One region of the Romboutsia sp. 1001713B170131_170501_G6 genome, then DNA from elsewhere that is predicted to be linked to it. Evidence: a T-box and tRNA genes for the amino acid it is inferred to sense, from the RefSeq annotation. Region 1 holds a T-box; the other holds one or more tRNA genes.
The links. The T-box of region 1 lies ahead of I4U89_RS09785 (valine--tRNA ligase). A T-box ahead of a tRNA ligase gene usually reads a tRNA of that ligase, here a tRNA-Val.

Region 1 (11,259 bases):
CATCACAATATACTTATGCAATATGTTTAAACTCAATAAAGCAGTAGTTGTTGCATGTGTAACTTTTTTATCTATACATCTTGGAGTTATAAATTCTAGCCCCGCAGAATATTCATTCTTTAGGGTATTAGATACTTCAATAGGAGTAGTTGTAGGTGTATTTATTAACTATATATTAGCAAGGCCAGATTATTTAGATAATACCAAAAATGATTTTCAATCTATAGAAAAATTAACAAAAGAGTTTCTAGAACTTAAGATATTAAATAAAGGAAGTTTTAATATAAAAGAACTGGAAAAAGAAATAAAGAAAGTAGAGGGTTCTTATTCTAAGTTAATAGATGAGCTAGATTATAGTAGAGATGATATAGATATAGAAAAAATAGAAGAAACAATAATTATATGTAGAGAAATATATTTCCATATACAGTCAATAGAATTATTAGATAAAAAGCTATATTTAAGCAAAGAAAATTATGAAATACTAAGGGAAATCTATGAATTAGAAGAAATAGCATGGGATTTAGATGAAAGCAAAAGCCCTGTATTTAATTATCATCTAAGAAAGATAATAGAAGAAGCGGAAATACTTCATACTATTAATAACAACAATTAATATAAATTATATTAAAACACCTTAGTGAATTTAGATATTAATCAATATACTTAAATTACAAATTTAATAAATAAAATTTAGTGCCTTCGTAAATATTACCTATATAGTATTTAAGGAGGCATTTTTCATGGAATCAATTAATTTAAATACGAAAATATTAGATAATTACAAAATGAAGCTTTTTAATGAACTTATAAAAGCTATTTGGAGTGAGGAATTTGATGATATAGATAATATACCTAAGAAAGTACTAGGTGAAAGTGTATGTGATGAATTTGGTGAAGAGGCCATATTAAATTTAATAAGAATAGTTATGGGATTAGATCCAATAGATAAAACAGATGAAACAATAAAAGAAATGTTAAATAAAGCTATGTGCACACAAGAAATAAGCACACCAATAATATCAGTAATATCTCAAGTGTGCAATAATTGTGTTAACAAAGAAGACGGAAAGGAATGTTTAGTAAAAGAAAAGCATATTAATTGTAATAAGGATAATACATGTAATTCATGTGGAGGGTGTATAAGAGAATGTAGCTTAGGGGCGATATCTGATAAGATTCAATTCATACCTATTTTAAAATTACTAAAAGATAAAAAACATCCTGTGTATGCAACTGTAGCTCCATCATTTGTAGGACAACTTGGAAATGATGTAACTCCTGGTAAGTTAAGAAGTGCTCTTAAAAAAGTAGGTTTTGCAGACATGATAGAAGTAGCTTTAGCAGCAGATATACTTACTGTCAAAGAAAGTTATGATTATTGTAGCCATATTAAGGAAAATAAAGACGAATGTTTTATAACTAGTTGTTGTTGCCCAATTTGGATTAGTTTAATAAAGTCAAGTTACCCTGAATTTGTAGATAACATATCTAAGTCAGTATCTCCTATGATTGCTTGTGCAAGGATTATAAAGATTTTAAATGAAGATGCTAAAGTAGTTTTTATTGGACCTTGCGTAGCTAAAAAGAAAGAAGCTATATCAGAAGATATAAAAGGAGCAGTAGATTTTGTATTAACATTTAAAGAATTGGAGGAAATATTTAAGGCTTTAGATATAGAAGCTGATAAAGAAGTAGAAGAGAATAGAATAGAATCATCAGCTCTTGGAAGGATATATGCTCATGCAGGAGGTGTGAGTAAAGCTATTGAAGATTGCGTAAAAAAAATAAATCCCAAAGCTGATTTTAAAGCTATTACTTTTCAGGGAGCTAAAGACTGCAAAGTTGGGCTTGAAAAAGTTATAAATAAAGAAATTGATGTAACTTTTGTTGAAGGTATGGGATGTATAGGTGGATGTGTAGGAGGGCCAAAGCGTATTTTAGACACAGAAAAAGGAAAAACATTTGTACAGGAATATTCTAAAGAAACAAATATAAAAACTCCATTTGAAAATATAAATGTAATTCAATTTTTAGCAAAAATGGATATGAAAAAAATAGAAACACTAAGAAATGAGGACAGAAAAAAATTGTTAGGGTTATTTAGTAGAGATATAAGATTATAAAGTAATAAACAAAGGAGATTAGGGGGATGAACATAAAAAAAAATTGCAAAGTATTAGCTATAATTTTATTAGTATTTCTTGTATTAAGTGTAATTATTTTTAATACATTAAAGGAAGATGAGGATAGAGAATATACTTCATTAGAAAATTATATAATAACGAGTACCTTAACTCAAACTATAAATACAGCTACAACACAAAAAGAAAAAGGTCCTATTTTATTACCACAGAAGATAGCATATATAACGATAGATGATGGACCGTCTAAATACACCAACTCAATATTAGACATATTAGAAAAAAATCAAGTTAAAGCAACTTTTTTTATGATAAATGATAACATGAAGAAATATCCAGATGAATTAAATAGAATGCAAAAAGAGGGTCATGGTATGGGGTTTCATAGTGTAACTCATGATATACATAAGCTCTATGAAACACCACAAGCAACATTAAATGAATTTAAAACTTGCCAAGAAACTCTTTATGACATAACAGGTGATGTATCAAAATTAATAAGGCTACCTTATGGAAGTAAGCCTTATATGCCTAAAGAGTCTTATGATATGCTAATAGAAAATAATTATAAAATATGGGATTGGAATTTAGATACTCTAGATTGGAAGTCTACAACAGATAATATTGTAAGTAATCTATTATATTATGGTAGAGATAAATCTAATTTAATAGTATTAATGCATGAAAAAAGACAAACTGTAGAAGCTTTAGATAACATTATAAGAGTATTAAAAGAGAGAGGTTATAAGATAGAACCAATAAGTGAAGATACACAAGATCGAAACTATTGGAAAGGAAATATTCAAAGTTAATTAAAAAAATCAAAGTAGTACATATATTATTATAAATAATTGACAATAATAATATTAATTGGATATAATTAAAGAATAAATAATAAGATAAAAACTATGATAAAGAGGAGTATGTAAATACTACTAAAAGAGATGAAGACTCATAGGCTGAAAGGTCTTCTTAGTACAGGTTTGCAGAAGGTAGCTTTGGAGTTTCTAAGCTGAACTAGCAGTAGGTTTAGACGGTGGGAGTCGTTAAAATCCATAAAGAGCCCAAATTATTAAGTATCTATATATTATAGATAAGTAAAGTTCAATTAAGAGATGTAGCTAAGCAAATATGGAATATAACTCTTAGAGATGAATAAGTTCAATTTGGGAATTAAGGTGGTAACGCGAGCTTTTCGTCCTTATAAGGATGAATGGCTCTTTTTTAATTTATACTATAAAATATATAAGTTTAAGACTTTTAGTCAAAATGAAATTATTAAGTTACTTATATTATTAATAATTTAAGCAAGGCAAATTTTTAATAAAAATTAAATATTAAATGAGGAGGAAATGAAATTGGAAAATACTAATTTACCAAAAACGTATAATCCAAAAGATTTTGAATCAAGATTATACTCAAAGTGGATTGAAGATGGATTATTTAAATCTAAACCAAATCCAAACAAGAAGCCTTTCACTATAATGCTTCCACCACCAAACATAACAGGACAATTACACATGGGGCATGCTCTTGACCATACTTTACAAGATATACTTATAAGATGGAAGAGAATGGACGGATATGAAGCTTTATGGCAACCAGGAACTGACCATGCTTCTATAGCAACTGAAGTTAAAGTTGTTGAAAGAATAAGAGAACAAGAAGGAAAGTCTAAGTACGATTTAGGAAGAGAAGAATTTTTAAAGAGAGCTATGGACTGGAGAAATGAATTTGGTAGAAAAATAGTAGACCAAATGAAACAATTAGGAGACTCTTGTGACTGGGATAGAGAAAGATTCACAATGGATGAAGGATGTAACGAAGCTGTTATTGAATTCTTCATTAAGTTATACGAAAAAGGTCAAATATACAGAGGAAACAGAATAATAAACTGGTGTCCAGATTGTAAGACAACTTTATCAGATGCAGAAGTTGAGCATGAAGAACATGATGGAAAGTTCTATCACATAAAATACCCAATAGTTGGTAGTGATGAATTCTTAGAAATAGCTACAACTAGACCAGAAACAATGCTTGGAGATAGTGGTATAGCTGTAAACCCAGAAGATGAGAGATATACTCACTTAGTTGGAAAGAAAGCAATACTTCCATTAGTAAACAGAGAAATAATAATAGTTGCTGATGATTATGTTGATTTAGAGTTCGGTACTGGTGCAGTTAAGATGACCCCAGCTCACGACCCTAATGATTTTGAAGTTGGTCAAAGACACAACCTTGAAAAGATAAACGTAATGAACGAAGATGGAACAATGAACAAATTAGCTGGTAAGTATGAAGGTATGGACAGATATGAGTGTAGAAAGCAACTTATAGCTGATTTAGACGAAGCTGGATACTTAATAGCTATAAAAGATCATAACCACAATGTAGGTTCTTGCTATAGATGTCATACAGTAGTTGAACCAAGATTATCAGATCAATGGTTCGTTAAGATGGATGAATTAGCAAAACCTGCTATAGATATATTAAAGAAACAAGAATTAAAGTTTGTACCAGATAAGTTTGATAAAACTTACTTACAATGGTTAGAGAACATAAGAGATTGGTGTATATCAAGACAATTATGGTGGGGTCACCAAATACCAGCTTACTACTGCCAAGAGTGTGGAGAAGTAGTTGTTGCTAAAGAAATGCCTACTACTTGTCCTAAGTGTGGACATCATGAATTTAAACAAGATGAAGACGTATTAGATACATGGTTCTCTTCAGCACTATGGCCTTTCTCAACATTAGGTTGGCCACACAATACAGAAGAATTAAACTACTACTATCCAACAAGTGTACTTGTAACTGGGTACGATATAATATTCTTCTGGGTTGTAAGAATGGCATTTGCAGGAATGTTCTGTATGGGAGAAACTCCATTTGAACATGTATTAATCCATGGACTTGTTAGAGACTCTGAAGGTAGAAAGATGAGTAAGTCTTTAGGAAATGGAATAGATCCATTAGAAGTAATAGACCAGTACGGAGCTGATGCTTTAAGATTCATGTTAGCTACTGGAAACTCTCCAGGAAATGATATGAGATTCTATATGGAAAGAGTAGAAGCATCTAGAAACTTCGCAAATAAATTATGGAATGCATCAAGATTTGTATTCATGAACATAGATGAAGAGATAATGAATGGTGTAACTAGAGAATCAGTAGAAGCTAACATGACTTTAGCTGATAAGTGGATAATATCAAGAGCTAACAATGTAGTTAAAGAAGTTAACGACAACATGGACAAGTTTGACCTTGGTATAGCTGCTCAAAAGATATATGACTTTGCATGGTCTGAGTACTGTGACTGGTATATAGAAATAGTTAAGCCAAGATTATACTCTGACGATAAGGCTGCTAAACAAACAGCATTATATACATTAACATATGTATTAGAGAAGATATTAAAACTTCTTCATCCATATATGCCATTTATAACAGAAGAAATATACACTCATCTTCCAACAGTAGAAGGAAGTATAGTAGTGGCTCAGTGGCCTCACTATAATGAAGCAGATAACATGGCTAAAGAAGAAGAAATGATGAACTTAACAATGGATGGAATAAGAAATATAAGAAATGTAAGAGCTGAAATGAATGTTCCACCATCAAAGAAAGCTAAAGTTATAATAGTTCCAACAGCTGAAAAGAAAGAAGCTATGGAAGCTGGTAAAGATTACTTTGTAACATTAGCATCTGCATCAGTTGTTGAAATAGTAGACAGTGAAGCTGGTATACCAGAAGATGCAGTAAGTGTTGTTATAGATGGAGTTAAAATATTTATACCACTTGATGAATTAGTAGACTTCACTAAAGAATTAGATAGATTAAATAAAGAAAAAGCTAAATTAGAAGGCGAAATAAAGAGAGTTAACGGAAAGCTTTCTAACCAAGGATTCTTAGCTAAAGCTCCAGAAAGCTTAGTTAATGAAGAAAAAGCTAAAAAAGAAAAATTCGAAGAAATGATGAAGTCAGTTCTTGAAAGAATAGAAAATATAGAAGCTAAAATAAAATAATTTATAGCAGTATAAATATATTTAAGACTGTATAAAAAGAGTGCCACAAATAATTATAAAATTATTTATGGCACTCTTTTGTTATGTTATGAAAAATCTTTGAGATAAGCGGATAATTATAGTTTATAATATAAGTAAGAGAATTGAAATACTTATTTATATTAGGAGGGAGAAAAATGGCAAAAAATATATTAGGAAGAATGGCAGCAGATACACTAGGGTTATCTGATATAGGTAAGATTATATCTCCTCAAGATTTTGATAAAGTTGATGGAGACGACTACATAATGCATGAAGATGGAGAAAAAATATACTTTGTTATAAAGTCAAAATCAGATGAATACGTATTTACTAATAGAGGCCTTTTACATGTAGATGGAGCCAATGCAGTTAGTAGGAAAAGGGTTGTAAAAAGACACGAATTTTATTATGAAAGAGTAGATGAGGTTACATTAGAAACTGCAGGTACAGTAGATTTAGATATAGAAATAAAGTTTAATTTTGGTAATGAAAGGTTTAGTATAGATGTAGATAAAAAACAATTAGAACAGTTAAAAGATTTATATAAAGCTCTAGTTGAAATAAGTATGATACAAGGCAGAAATTATACTTCAGTAGAAGATGGCATAAATGGACTTAAGATGGCTAATGATGCAATATCAAGAAATCATCTAGAAGGAAATCCGGTAAATATAGTAGAAGACCTAGCTAAGTTTAACTTCAACTGGATGGAAAACTTAAGAAATACATATAACAATAAAGACTTTGGAGAAGTATTTGAAAAATATATAAATAACTAATAATTCATAGAATTTTATAAAAGTTATTGATAATTTATAAAGCATAGGTATGTTACCTATGCTTTTATATTTATTCGATAAAGTATAATGTAGAATATTTTAAAGGATATTATTATCATAAAAGGAATATATATAAGCTATATATTTAAGATTGGAGGGATGATATCATGATATTGAAACTAGAAGATAAACATAGAAAGATAGTCTTAGATTATGTAGCAAAGGAGCCTAGTAAAAATTTATTTATAATAGGGGATATTGAACAGCATGGGTTTAATAAAGATTTCCAAGAAGTATGGGGAAAGTTTGATGAAGATAACAATTTAAGAGGTGTTTTATTAAGATACACAAATAATTTTATACCATATATTGAAAAGTTAGATGAAGATGTATCTGAATTTAAGGATATTATAAGAAAATATAAAGATAAAAAAATAATATCAGGAAAAGATACTATAATAGAAAAGTTTAAGGATGTATTAGGAGATTACGAAGAGAAAATTACATATTTTTGTGAATTAAAAGATGATAAAAAACTTTTAGAATGGGATGACACTATAAAATTAGGAAAAGAAGAGGATGCACAAAGGATATATGATTTACTAAGTACAATAGATGAATTTTCTGTAGAATATAGTGTTGATACAATACGAAGTAGAATAAAAGATAATAGCACAGTATCTTATTATATAGAAAATGAAGATAAAGAAATAATCACTATATCACAAATAACGGCAGAAAATAGTAAATCCGCTATGGTTGTAGGAGTAGCAACTAAAAAAGAATATAGAGAACAAGGCTATATGGGTAAGTGTTTATCTAAACTATGTAGTGATTTAATTAAACGTAATAAGACATTATGTCTATTTTATGATAATCCAAAAGCAGGAAACGTATATCGTAAAATAGGGTTTAAAGAGATTGGAAAATGGACTATGTTAGTAGAAAAATAATTCATTATTGTGGTGCAATTAAATATTATATTATAAACTAAATTAGTAAAAAATATACTATAATAAAAAGTAGATAAATAATAACAAAAGAGAAATGACTAAGGGGGATAATAAATGAACTACCAAGAATCATTACAGTACATAGAAGAAACTCACAAGTTTGGTGTAAGGTTAGGACTAGATAATATATCTAAACTATTAGAATTATTAGGAAATCCACAAGATAAGATAAATATAATACATGTGGCAGGAACTAATGGAAAGGGTTCAACTTGTTCCTTTATAACAAGTATATTAAAGGAAGCTGGATATAAAGTTGGATTATATACATCACCATTTTTAGAGACCTTCACAGAAAGAATAAGAGTAAATGGAGAAAATATACCAGAAGATGATGTAGCTAGAATAGTTACTTTAATAAAAGAGAAAATAGAATATATGGTGGCAAATGGATATTCATATCCTACAGAATTTGAAATAGTAACTGCCATGGCATTTTATTATTATTGTGAACAAAATGTAGATTTTGTAGCTCTAGAAGTTGGATTGGGTGGAAGATATGATGCTACTAATGTTATAAATAAATCAGAAGTAAGTGTAATAACATCTATAAGCTTAGACCATGTAGGTATATTAGGAGATACAATTGATAAAATAGCCTATGAAAAAGGTGGAATAATAAAAGAAAATGGAGTAGCTATAGTATATGACCAAAGCGATGAAGCGAAAGATGTTATAAAAGATATATGTAAAGAGAAAAATGCTAAATACATAGAAGTTAAATTTGATAGTATGAAAATTAAAAAATCAGACATAAATTCTCAAGTATATAGCTGTAAGATTATGAATAAAACATATGAAGACTTAGAAATAAAGTTAATAGGAGAACATCAAGTCAATAATTCCATGCTAGCTTTAAGTGTGATAGAGTACTTAAAAGAAGCTAAAAATTTAGATATAAATGAAGATGATATAAGAAGAGGTCTATTAAATACAAAGTGGCCAGGTAGAATAGAAAAGTTAATGGAAGATCCTATATTTATAATAGATGGAGCTCACAATGAAGATGGAGCAAGTTCTTTAGCTAAATCTATAAGTAAAAATTTTGTAAACAAAAAAGGAACTCTTTTAATAGGAATGTTAGAAGATAAAGATATAGATAGCGTATTAAAAATAATTATGCCTTATTTTGATAAGGTAATAACAACAACTCCAGATAACCCAAGAGCTATAAGCTGTGAAATTTTAAAAGATAAAATATCTAAATATGTAGATGATGTAATTTCAATAGAAAACATAGAAGAAGCAGTTAATTATACACTAAGAAATTCTAAAAAAGAAGATATAATAATAAGTGCAGGATCTTTATATATGATAGGATCAGTTAGAACAATAGTAAATAATATATTAGAGTTAGTATAGTATAAAATAAAGTGTCTTAAAGTAGTAATAATAACTATTTTAAGGCACTTTTGATTTTCAAAATAATGTTATTAAGTTTATAAAGTAATTTATCAATATATTATTTAAATGAATTTTACACTATTTATTATATGAGCTAAAAATTTATAGAATATAGTTTATATAAATAAAAAAGAGTATCAAATAAGGTAAAATACCTAAAGATACTCATTAATAAACATTATAGAGATTGACGTATAGCCTTAGATAATTGGTCTGGGCAAGAAGTAGTTTTTCCGCCACAAGGTATATTAGCTAATTTATCAGCTACTTCAAAGGCATTTTGTCCAATTACTAATTGCTTAAGTCCTATTAAATTACCTGGACATCCACCTACAAAATCAACATTAGTTATAACATTGTTATCATCTACTTCAAAATTCATTTCTCTACAACAAACGCCACTTGGCTTAAATGTTATTTTCATAATTAAACCCCTAACTTAATATATTATTTTCAATCCTATCATATCAAATATATATTCAATATTGCAATACTAAAAGATAGTAATAATATATAGATACAAAAGAATATACTATTGTAGTATATGTATAAACAATAAAGGAGGCCAAAATTTGAAGCTATACATTTCAAATTATCTATCGAATAGCATAAGTATATTAGATTATAAAGATTTTAAAGCTGAAGAAATCCTATTAGATGAGGGAACTTATCCACACCATTTTTGTATAAATAAAAAGCAGAAGATAATGTATTTACCTAGTTCGAGTAATGGAACAATGTATATACTAGATTTGGAGCTAAAGAAGATAATAGATAGCATGTCTATAGGTGGGAATTTAAGTCAGATAGGTATATCTAAAGAGGAACTTTATATATCTAACGAAGATTCTAATAGTATTTATATAATAAATGAACATACACTAGAACCAATAGGTATAATTGGTGTAGGAGAAACACCACATGGATTTGATTTTAATGAAAAAGAAAATAAATTATATGTACCTTGTAAAAATTCTATATATTGTATAGACACTTTAAGCAAATGTATAGATAGAGAGATTAAGATAGACTTTAAATCATGGCATATAAAGGTGGATATTAAAAAAAATGAAGTATATGTATCTACATTAGATGGAAGTGTAATAGTATTAGATGGATTTAATATGAAGATAAAACACATAATAAATCAGTTTTTAATACCAGTAGAAATATGCTTTAATTATAGTAAAAGTGAGGTATATATAGCGGATTTAGGATATAAAAAGGTAGTAATATTAGATTATAATAATTTAGAAATTAAAAATAAAATTGAAATAAATGGTAACCCTCAAGGTTTAGCTATTTCTAGGAATGAAGAATTATTATTTGTATCTGACACTCAAAATAACTCTTTAAAAGTATATAACACAACAAATCATACGTTTATAAATGAAATTAAAACAGGAAAAGAGCCTACAACAATAATATGTTTATAGGCTTAGTGATTATCACGTATAAGTAAATCTATAACTTCTGCATACATATATGATGCATTTTTTTTCCAATTGTTACAAATAAGCTTGGCCTGTTTCTCTGATGAAACATTTAAGTTTAAATCTATTAAGTTAGATTGATTTTCAATAACTCTCAAGTTAACAATAAATTCATGATCACTTTGTTTTACAAAGCTTGATTTTACTTGTGTATCAGATAATAGATTCTCTTTATTATTTATTATATACTCGTCTATTTTTCTAGCTGTATCTTCAGGTATTCTAGATAAGAAGTACTCTAATATTTCTAATCCTTTTTGAGTAAGAGAGTAATATTCTTTACCAGAATCTTCATAAGTAACTAAGAATTTAGATTCCATAAGTTGACTTAAAAACTGTTGAAGAGAAAAATAATTCATAGTCTCAGTTTCTAAGATAAC
Region 2 (11,259 bases), on a different contig from region 1:
AGCTGGAGAAACAGGGGTTGAGCATATATTTATAGAACAAGATGATACATATGGAAAAGATCCATTTGAAAGCTTAGAAATAAGTGCAAGAAATTTAAGAGCATTAGGATACGAAGATAGATTTTAGTTAGTAATTTTTTTTACAAATTGGGAAAACAATTTCAAAGAATTGATAATCGAGAGGGGAATAATAGATGTCTAACGTATCAACACAACAATACAATAGCGCTAAATTATGGCAAATAGGACTTTTCGCTTTAAATAATACTGCTACAAATGTAATAATGTCTATAATGACTTACTTGGCAATATTTAGTCAAAATATATTAGGTATAGCTGCAGTAACTATAGGTATAGTTATAACATCTATGAGAATATTTGACGGTATAACAGATCCAATAATAGGATATATGATTGACAAGACTGAAACTAAGTTTGGTAAATATAGACCATTTATGCTAATTGGAAATATTATATTATTAGTAACTGTTTACTTAATATTTGGGGTAGTACCAAATCTTAGTAAACCAATGAGATTTCCAGTACTTTTAGGAATATATGTAATATATATAATAGGATATACATTCCAAACAGCTTGTACAAAAGCAGCACAAGCTTCATTAACTAATGACCCTAAGCAAAGACCATTATTTACAATATTTGATTCAATATATAACGCTATATTATTTTCAGTATCAGCATTAGTAATAACTTCTATATTACCTCCAATGTTTGCTGATGGATATGATAATGGTTTATTAAATCCTGAAATGTGGAAAATGGCAGCAATATTATTTGGAGCAACTTCATTTGTAATGACAATACTTGCAATTATAGGTATATCAGGGAGAGATAAAAAAGAATTCTACGGAGTTAAAAATGCATCAAATCAAGTTAAGTTTAAAGATTACTGGCCAATAATAAAATCAAATAGAGCTATACAAATGCTAGTTATAGCAGCTTCAACTGATAAGTTAGCAAGTACCCTTGCTAATGCAACTAAGATGTATTTATTTGGTAACGTATTAATGAATATTAGTTTACAAGGTGAGATGACTATTATAACAACTCCAGTAACAATAATTATAACAATAATTGGAGTTAGATATGCATCAAAACTTGGACAAAAGAAAGCTTTTGTTGCAGGGACTTGGTTAAGTATGGCAATGTTATTTGCAATGATTATAATACAACCATTTGATAATGTATCTATGACTAATATAAATTTAAATACTATATTATTCTTATCTATAACAATACTTCAAGGTGCATTTGCAGGAATATCAGGAAATATAGTTATACCAATGATAGCAGATTGTGCAGACTATGAAACATATAGAACAGGAAAATTTGTTCCAGGTATGATGGGTACATTATTCTCGTTTATAGATAAGCTAATATCATCATTTAGTTCAACATTACTTGGTATAGGACTTGCTATGATCGGTATGGCAAATGCAGTAATAGTTCCAAATACTCCAGCAGATACTAAGTTTTTCTGGTTAATAATGACTTGTATGTATATAGTACCAATATTTGGACATATAGCATCTATAATAGCTATGAAATTCTACCCACTAGATGCAGCTAAAATGGTTGAGGTTCAAAGTGGATTAAATAGTATAAAAGAAAAACAAGGTGCTTAAAGTTAAATTTTATTTGAGTGTTTTGTAAACATATTAATTTAAGTTTAAAGTAAAGTATTTTAATCATAAGAATCTCATGTAGCAATATATGAGATTCTTTGTAATTTTATTTATTAATAAAAAAGAAGGTTTAATAATAGCTTTTGAAAAGTCGTTAAGTTGACTTGTAAAATAAATTTAATACTAGTATACCAATAAACTGGAATTTGTGGTATACTAGTATTAAATTTAGGAAAATGTTTTACAAAGGGGAGAAATTATGAGAAAAATTATTAACATCAATGATAATTGGAAATTTGTAAAAGAAGATATTAAAGAAGCCTATACAAAAGACATTAATTTAAGCACTTGGGAAAACATAAGCATTCCCCATACTTGGAATGCTATAGATGGAATAGACGGCGGCAATGATTTTTATAAGGGCGCTTGCTGGTATAGAAAAGAAATATTTATAAATAAAGAATATGAAAATAAGAAAATATATATAGAATTAAATGGATCAAATAGTATAACAAATGTATACTTAAATGAAAAACATTTAGGAGAGCATAAAGGAGGATATTCTACTTTTAGATTTGATATAAGTGATGTATTAGAGTATGGAAAAGTCAATACAATAGCAATTAAAGTAGATAACTCTATAGTTGATGATGTATATCCTATATGGGCAGATTTTACATTCTATGGTGGTATATACAGAGATGTTAATCTAGTTGTTACAGAAAAAACTCATTTTGAATTAATGAACGAAGGTTCTTTAGGAGTATATGTATCTCAAGATAATATAACTAAAGAAAGTGCAAGTATAACTGTAAAATCAATAATAAAAAATGATTGTGAAAAAGAAGAAGCTATAAAATTATGGATAGATGTATTAGATAAAGAAGGAAATGTTGTAAAATACAATGCAAAAGATATATTATTAAATCCAAATGAATCTATGGAAATATCGCTACCAATAAATATAGAAAATCCTATACTATGGCATGGTGTAAAAAATCCATATTTATATAATGTAAAAGCATACATAATGAAAGATAATGATGTGTTAGATGAATTAATAATACCAACAGGGTTTAGATACTATAGATTTGATGCTAAAGAAGGATTCTTCTTAAATGGAGAACATATGAAGTTAAATGGTGTTTCTAGACATCAAGATAGAAAAGGTAAAGGTTGGGCAATAAGCAAAAAAGATCATGAAGAAGACATGAAACTTATAAAAGAAGTAGGTGCTAATTCAATACGTTTGGCTCATTATCAACACGATCAATATTTCTATGATTTATGTGATAGAGAGGGTATGATAATATGGGCAGAAATACCATTTATATCAGTTATGTCAAAGACTGATTTAAAAGGCGAAAATGCTAAGAGTCAATTAGTTGAATTAATACGTCAAAACTATAACCATTCAAGTATAGTTATGTGGGGAGTACAAAATGAAATACAAATAGGTGGTATAACTGACGAACTTAGAACTTTAGTTAAAGAACTTCACCAATTAGCTAAAAAAGAAGATAGTACTCGTTTAACTACTCAAGCACAAGTTATGATGGTTGAAAATGAAGATGAGTTTCATAATTATACAGACATAATGGCTTATAACAAATATTATGGATGGTATCAAGGTGAGGTTGAAGAATTTGCTCCATGGTTAGATGATTTTAATAAGGTAAATCCAGATACTTGTATAGGTATATCAGAATATGGTGCAGAAGGAATAATTAAATATCATACAGATAATCCACAAGTAAAGGATTATACAGAAGAGTATCATGCACTATATCATGAAAAAGTAATGAAGATATTTAATGAAAGAAAATTTGTATGGGGTACATACGTATGGAACTTCTTTGACTTTGGTTCTGATTTTAGAGATGAAGGTGGAGTTAAAGGAAGAAATAATAAAGGTTTAATAACATTTGATAGAAAAGTTAAAAAAGACGCATTTTATATGTATAAATCACTTTGGTCAGATGAAAAATTTATTCATATAAATAGTAAAAGATATATTGATAGAGAAAATAAATTTATAAATGTTAAAGTATACTCTAACTTAAATGAATTAACTTTATTTGTAAACGATAAAGAAGTAGCTACATTAAGTGGAAATTATACGTTTAACTTTGAAAATATAGAGTTAGTAGATGGACAAAATGAAGTAAAAGTAGTGGCAGAGAGTGAAGGTAAGGTTTACACAGATTTTGCTATATTTAATAAAGTAGATGAAAGAAATTCTATTTATGACTGTCCAGAAGATAAAGGTGGAGTAGTTACAAATTGGTTTAATGACGATAAAAACAAGTTTGATGATGTTGAAATTAAAGAACTTAATATTACAGATGATGTATATTCAACAAAATGTAAATTTAAAGAATTAATGGCTAATGAAGAAACTAAATCTATAATTGAAAAATATTTTGGACAAATGCTAGAGGGCCCAACTGTAGGTATGTTAGAAGGTATGACAATTGATCAATTAGCAGAATTAGCAGGTGGCCAGATAAGTGATAAATTTATATACGTATTAAATTCAGAATTAGTTAATATCAAAAAATAGTAATTAAATAAGGTATATAAATTTTATATACCTTATTATTATAAATCTAAAAGGACATTTATCAAAAGGGGGATTAAAATGAAAATAGATTTAAAAGCAAAACCATTTTACTTAGAAGATGAGGATATCAAGTGGGTAGAAGATACATTAGCGGGATTGTCTTTAGATGAAAAGATAGGACAAGTATTTGTAGATATGCTTTGGAATAACAATGAAGAAGAGATAAAAGAACGTATTAATAAATATGGCATGGGAGGATTTAGATATTCTAATATGCCAGCAGATAAGTTATATGAACAAAATATGACTATACAAAATACTAGTAAAATACCAGCACTTATAGCAGCTAATATAGAAGCTGGAGGAGATGGTGGTATTGGTGGTGGAACACATATAGGATACCATGTAACAATAGGGGCTACACAAGATAAAGAAAATGCATACAAATTAGGATATTATGGATGTAAGGAAGCTGCTGCTATAGGATGTAACTGGACTTATGCACCTATAGTTGATATAAATAAAAACTGGAGAAACTGTGTTGTATCTAGCCGTTGTTTCTCAAGTGATGCAGATGTTGTACTTGAAATGTCAAAAGAATATTTAAGAGGTGCAAATGATGCAGGTCTTGCTTGTTGTATGAAACATTTCCCAGGAGATGGATTAGATGAGCGTGATCAACACATAGTTACAACTAATAATATGATGAGTTGTGAAGAGTGGGATAATGAATTTGGTAAAGTATATAAGGGAATGATAGATGCAGGTGTTGAATCTGTAATGATAGGACATATAAGACTTCCAGAATACTCAAGAAAGTTAAAGCCAGGCATAAAGGATAACGAGATAATGCCAGCTACTATAGCACCTGAATTATTACAAGGATTACTTCGTGAGCAATTAGGATTTAACGGATTAATACTTACTGATGCAACTCATATGGTAGGGCTTACTTCTATGATAAGAAGAGAAGATATGATACCTACAACAATAGCATCAGGATGTGATATGATACTTTATTATAGAGATAAAGATGAAGATGTTGAAGCTATGAAAAAAGGACTTGAAAATGGAATATTAACTCATGAGCGTTTAGATGAAGCTGTTACTCGTGTACTTGCATTTAAAGCTATGTTAAAATTACATAAGAAAAAAGAATCAAATACATTAATGCCACCAAAAGAAAATTTATCTGTTATAGGATGTGAAAAACACTTAGAAGTAGCAAAAGATGTAGCAGATAAAGCTATAACTTTAGTTAAAAACACTAAAAATCAACTACCAATAACGCCAGAAACTCACAAAAGAATAATGCTATACACTGTAGACTCAACAGGGTTTGCATCTAAAGTATCAATGGCAGGAACAGGTAGCTTACAAGATAAAGTAAAAAATGAGTTAGAAGCACAAGGATTTGAGGTAGAAGTATTTGATCCAAATACATCTTTAAATGGAAAGCAATTATTAGCTATGACTCCAATAAAAGATTTTGTTGATAAGTTTGATGCAGTAATGCTGTTTGTAAATGTACAAGGATTCTCTCAAAGTAATGTACGTCGTATAACATGGGCTATGCCAATGGGTCCAGATATTCCTTGGTATGTTACAGAACTACCTACAGTATGTGTATCTGTAAATAACCCATTCCACTTAATAGATGTACCAATGGTACCAACATATATAAATGCATATACAGATAACGAAAATACTATACATCAAGTAATACAAAAGATAATGGGTAAATCTGAATTTAAAGGTGTAAGTTCAGTTGATGCATTCTGTGATTCTTGGGATACTCGTTTATAATTTTAATATAAACAATAAAATATAAGCTATTTAATTAGCACAAGATATAAAAAAGCTATAAACTATAGGAATTAAAAACCATAGTTTATAGCTTTTTTTTGTATGGATTTCTTATATATAAATTAAATTAATATAAATTATAATAGATTATAAAACATCTGAATAAAGTATATATAGAAAGAGTTTAAAATTTTAAATATATATAAAATCAGTTGATATAAACATCTATTATTGTTATTATAAATAACATAAAATGTAATATATTGACTAAATGAGTAATAAAGTATAAAATATTTGGTAATGATATTTATTTTCAATTAAAAATAGTATAGATTAAATAAATAAATTTTGGATATAATTATAAAGATTTACATATGGAAGGAGAAATATATGAAAAAAATATTACTAGTATTTTTATCAGTAATAACAATGATAAGTGCTGTAGCTTGTTCTAGTGGCAATAATACAGCTAAAGACAATGGGAAGATAAATGTTTATACGACAGTATTTCCTATATACGATTTTACAAGAAATATAGGGAAAGATAAGATAAATATAAATTATGTAGTTCCACCAGGAGTAGAACCTCATGACTATGAAATAACGCCAAAGCTTATGAAAGATATTCAAAATGCTGATTTACTTATAAAAAATGGATTAGGCTTAGATAGCTTTGCAGATAAAATAAAAAGTGAAAATAAACTACAGATAGTAGATGCAAGTGAAGGTATAAAACCACTTACTTATGATGAAGAACAAAATCACGAAAAAGAGAGTCATGAATCTCATAATCACGGTCAGTATGATCCTCATGTATGGTTAAATGTAGATTTAGCTATGAAAGAATGTGAAAACATAAAAAATGCTTTAATTAAAGCAGATGAAAAAAATAAAGACTTTTATGAAAAAAATTACAATGAATATATAGAAAAATTAAAAAAGCTAAAAAGCAATTATGATGAAAATTTAAAAGATAAAAAGAATAAGAGTATAATAGTATCTCATGGTGCTTATGAATATTTATGTGATGAATATAACATAAATCAAATATCTATAACAGGAATTAGTCCAAATCAAGAACCATCTCTTAGCAAAATAAGTGAAATAGCTAACTATGCAAAAAAGAATAATATAAAATACATACTATTTGATGGTCTTGTAAATCCAAATGTAGCAAAAACTATAGCAGATGAGGCTAATATAAAAACAACAGTACTATATTCAATAGACAATATAAGTAAAAAGGATTTTGACAATAATAAAGATTACATATCTTTAATGAATAAAAACTTAGAAACACTAAATTTAGTTTTAAAGTAGGGATAAATATGGATAAAGTAATTAAATTTAACGATGTAAGCTTTGGATATGAAGATAAAGTTATTTTAGATAATATAAACTTAAATATAAACAAAGGTGATTACATAGGTATTATAGGGCAAAATGGTGTTGGTAAAAGTACTTTGCTTAAACTTATGATAAACAAATTAAGACCAGTTAAAGGAAGTATTGACTTACTTAATAAAAATATAAATAACTTTGATGAATGGAATAAAATTGGCTATGTAGACCAAAAATCAAATTCATTTTCTAGTTCATTTCCTATAACAGTAGAAGAAGTAGTATCATTAAGTTTAGTATCTAAAGTAGGTTTGTTTAAAAGAATAAATAAAAAATACAAAAAAGAAGTTGATGAAGTTTTAAAACTAGTAGGAATGTATGAGTATAAAGATAGATTAATAGGAAGCTTATCAGGAGGTCAACAACAAAAAGTATTTATAGCTAGAGAACTTGTAAAATCACCTGAAATACTATTTTTAGATGAACCAACAGTTGGAATAGATGTAAATGGACAAAAAGAATTTTATAAAATACTAAAAGAGTTAAATGAAAAATTAAATTTAACTATAATAATAGTATCTCATGATTTATTTATAGTAAAAGAAGAAGTTAAAAAATTAGCATTAATAAAAAATAAAAAAATAGAATTAATAGAAAATAGCAAAAAAGATATAGATGAATCTATAATGCTTAATTTATTTAGTAGTTAAAGTGGGGAGGCAATATTTTGGAAATTTTTCAATATGATTTTATGGTAAGGGCACTTACAGCTTCCTTAATAGTTGGGCTTATATGTCCATTAATGGGAATGTTTATAGTATTTAAAAAATTATCTCTAATAGGAGATAGTCTATCACATATAGCACTATCAGGTATAGCATCAGCTACTATAGTAGGTGTAAATCCTTTAATAGGATCTTTAGTAGCATCAAGTATAGCAGCTATAATAATAGATAGATTAAGAACCTATTTAAAAGAATATGCTGATTTGTCAATAGCTATAATAATGGCTTTAGGAGTTGGGATATCAGGTATACTTATAAGTATATCAAATACAAACTTTGACTTATTCTCATTTATGTATGGAAGTATAGCTACAGTAAGCAGTGAAGATATAAAAATAATCATTATGGTAGCAATTATAATTATTTTATTTGTAAGTTTATTATTTAAAGAGTTATTATATATAACATTTGATGAGGAAAATGCTAAATTTTCTAAAATACCTGTAAAACTTATTAACACAATATTTATGATATTAGTTGCAGCAAGCATAACAATAACACTTAGAATAGTTGGGGTATTATTAGTATCATCCCTTATTTCAATACCAGTAGCTACAAGCTTAAAAGTAGCAAAAAGTTTTAAACAATCAATATTTTATTCAGTATTATTTGGTGAGATAGCTATAATAAGTGGAGTATTAATATCTTTTTATTTAGATATAGCACCAGGAGGAACTATTGTTATAATAAGTGTATTAGAGCTTTTAGGAGTAACTTTATTTTCAAAGGTAATAAATTCTAAACATAAAAAAATAGTATTAAACAAATAATAAAAGAGTAGGTTACTACTCTTTTTAATTTTTAAATTTAAATTTATGATAAAAAAGCAGAAAAATCAACAGATATAGAAAAAAATAAAATATAATTTGAAAAAATATACAAAAAGTGTTGACGAAATAAAAAAAAGCGAATATAATAATATTTGTGGTTGAGAGAAGTCAACAAAACAAATGACCCATTAGCTCAGTCGGTAGAGCACCTGACTTTTAATCAGGGTGTCCCGCGTTCGAGTCGCGGATGGGTCACCATTTTGGGATTATAGCTCAGCTGGGAGAGCACCTGCCTTACAAGCAGGGGGTCACAGGTTCGAGCCCTGTTAATCCCACCAAATTTTATAATTTGTTATACTATAGATTAGATAGTTTTTAGTATACAAGTTACATACTAGACTTATACAATTAAATTATATAAGACCCATTAGCTCAGTCGGTAGAGCACCTGACTTTTAATCAGGGTGTCCCGCGTTCGAGTCGCGGATGGGTCACCAGTTTTAAATCCTCATAGATATCTATGAGGATTTTTTTGTAAAAAATTATATTTTTATATATAAAACCTAAATTTTGGGGTAAGAATATCTTAAGGACATAAAAGATAACTTATATTAAAAAATTAATTTATGGATTATTTTTGTAAGTTTTATATACAAATTTTATAAATACATAATAAAACATTAAAGGGTGAAGCATATGGAAAATGAACAAGATGTTATAAAACAAAAATTTAATTATATAGAAAGAAAATTAAACAGAGAGCTTATAGGTCAAAAAAAATTTATTAAGGAAATATGTGAGTATTTTGAAGAAAAATTTATAAACAAAGAAAAAGGAATATTATTTTTAATAGGGGATAAAGAAACTGCTAAAAAAACTAGTGTAAGAAGGATATTTGAATACTTAAATAATTCGGATTTTACAGATAATACACAGATACAAGAAATAGATTTAGCATCATATAATTTTAATTTAGGATACAGTGCATTTTTAACAGATTTATATGAAAAATTAAGTAGTGATTCTTCTTGTATACTATTTAAAAATAGTGAAAAAGCTAGTGAAGATATGTTAAATGTATTATCAAATGTATATCCAAATACTTGCTTAAACTTAGACAATAATTACATAATAAAAAATAAATTTTTAATACAAGCAAATGATGAAGATGAGGACACTATAAACAATATAGTTTGTCATAATAAGTTCTTAGTATATACAACTAATGATGATAAATTTAATATAGAAGAACACTTTACTAAGTCATTTAGCAATAACATAGATAAAGTATTATATACTAAGCCTCTTAACAAAGAGGAAAGAAATAAAATAGTAAAAAGAGAAGTTCTAGAAACTATAAAAATAAAAGAAGAAAATCACAACGTAAAAATAGTATTAGATGTAAAAGAAGATGATCAAAACGAAGAATACTTTGGAATTTGCAAATACTTACAGGAAACATATAAAAAGGATTCAAATTTTGGTATTAGTGAATATGTATCTTATAAGCTATGTAAACCGTTAACGAACTTGATTATAAAAGAAAATATAACTGAAAATAGTACAATATTAATATATGTAGATAATAACGAAATATATTGCAATATAAAAAATGAAATATTCTCACTTAGTGATTATTCAACACCTACACTAGAAGAAGCTGAATATAAATTAAATTCTATTATAGGAATGAAGGATTTAAAAGAGTTTTTAATAAGCGTTAAAAATAACTATAAAGTACAAAAAATTAGAGAGAGACTTGGACTAAAAACATCTAATATATCGTTAAATATGATATTTGCAGGAAATGCAGGCACAGGGAAAACTAATGCAGCTAGAGTGACTTTTGAATATTTAAATGCACTTAATATATTATCTAAGGGAATATATAGAGAAGTTAGTAAAGCTGATTTTGTAACAGAAAATCCAGCAGAAACAGCTAAAAGAACTATAGATATAATAAATTCTGCTATAGGAGGAGTATTATTTATAGATGAAGCATACTCATTATGTGAGAGTGATGATGATAAAGTAGGAAAAGAAATAGTAGATGCATTATTAAAAGGTATAGAAGACAATAGAGATGATTTAGTTGTAATACTTGCAGGATATGAAAAGGATATGGATGAATTTTTATCATTTAATCCAGGTCTTAAATCTAGGTTTTTAAATACTATACATTTTGAAGACTATACTCCTTATGAAATGTATGAAATAGCTTTAAATATTGCAAAATCAAAAGGATATAGAATTGCAAAAAACGTAAAAAATGAATTAATAGATTTATTTGCAAAAAATCAAATAAGCGGTAAGAACGATTTAGGTAATGCAAGGTTTGTAAGAAATAT

Region 2: it encodes a tRNA-Val, which carries the amino acid that the T-box ahead of I4U89_RS09785 (valine--tRNA ligase) is inferred to sense. The anticodon was not compared.

The regions. Positions count from the first base shown of each region.
Region 1 covers NZ_JADPFC010000003.1:231,213-242,471, reverse strand. Annotated here, with positions in the region: gene I4U89_RS09800 (FUSC family protein) at 1-616, shown strand, start outside; gene I4U89_RS09795 ([Fe-Fe] hydrogenase large subunit C-terminal domain-containing protein) at 744-2,126, shown strand; gene I4U89_RS09790 (polysaccharide deacetylase family protein) at 2,153-2,956, shown strand; T-box leader at 3,044-3,350, shown strand; gene I4U89_RS09785 (valine--tRNA ligase) at 3,503-6,169, shown strand; gene I4U89_RS09780 (PH domain-containing protein) at 6,346-6,969, shown strand; gene I4U89_RS09775 (GNAT family N-acetyltransferase) at 7,137-7,922, shown strand; gene I4U89_RS09770 (bifunctional folylpolyglutamate synthase/dihydrofolate synthase) at 8,037-9,344, shown strand; gene I4U89_RS09765 (TIGR03905 family TSCPD domain-containing protein) at 9,565-9,810, opposite strand; gene I4U89_RS09760 (YncE family protein) at 9,959-10,822, shown strand; gene I4U89_RS09755 (DUF4364 family protein) at 10,825-11,259, opposite strand, start outside.
Region 2 covers NZ_JADPFC010000004.1:249,499-260,757, reverse strand. Annotated here, with positions in the region: gene I4U89_RS11305 (sugar phosphate isomerase/epimerase family protein) at 1-127, shown strand, start outside; gene I4U89_RS11300 (MFS transporter) at 195-1,646, shown strand; gene I4U89_RS11295 (glycoside hydrolase family 2 protein) at 1,906-4,209, shown strand; gene I4U89_RS11290 (glycoside hydrolase family 3 protein) at 4,288-6,015, shown strand; gene I4U89_RS11285 (metal ABC transporter solute-binding protein, Zn/Mn family) at 6,406-7,335, shown strand; gene I4U89_RS11280 (metal ABC transporter ATP-binding protein) at 7,344-8,066, shown strand; gene I4U89_RS11275 (metal ABC transporter permease) at 8,084-8,911, shown strand; tRNA gene I4U89_RS11270 (tRNA-Lys) at 9,094-9,169, shown strand; tRNA gene I4U89_RS11265 (tRNA-Val) at 9,174-9,249, shown strand; tRNA gene I4U89_RS11260 (tRNA-Lys) at 9,333-9,408, shown strand; gene I4U89_RS11255 (AAA family ATPase) at 9,608-11,259, shown strand, end outside.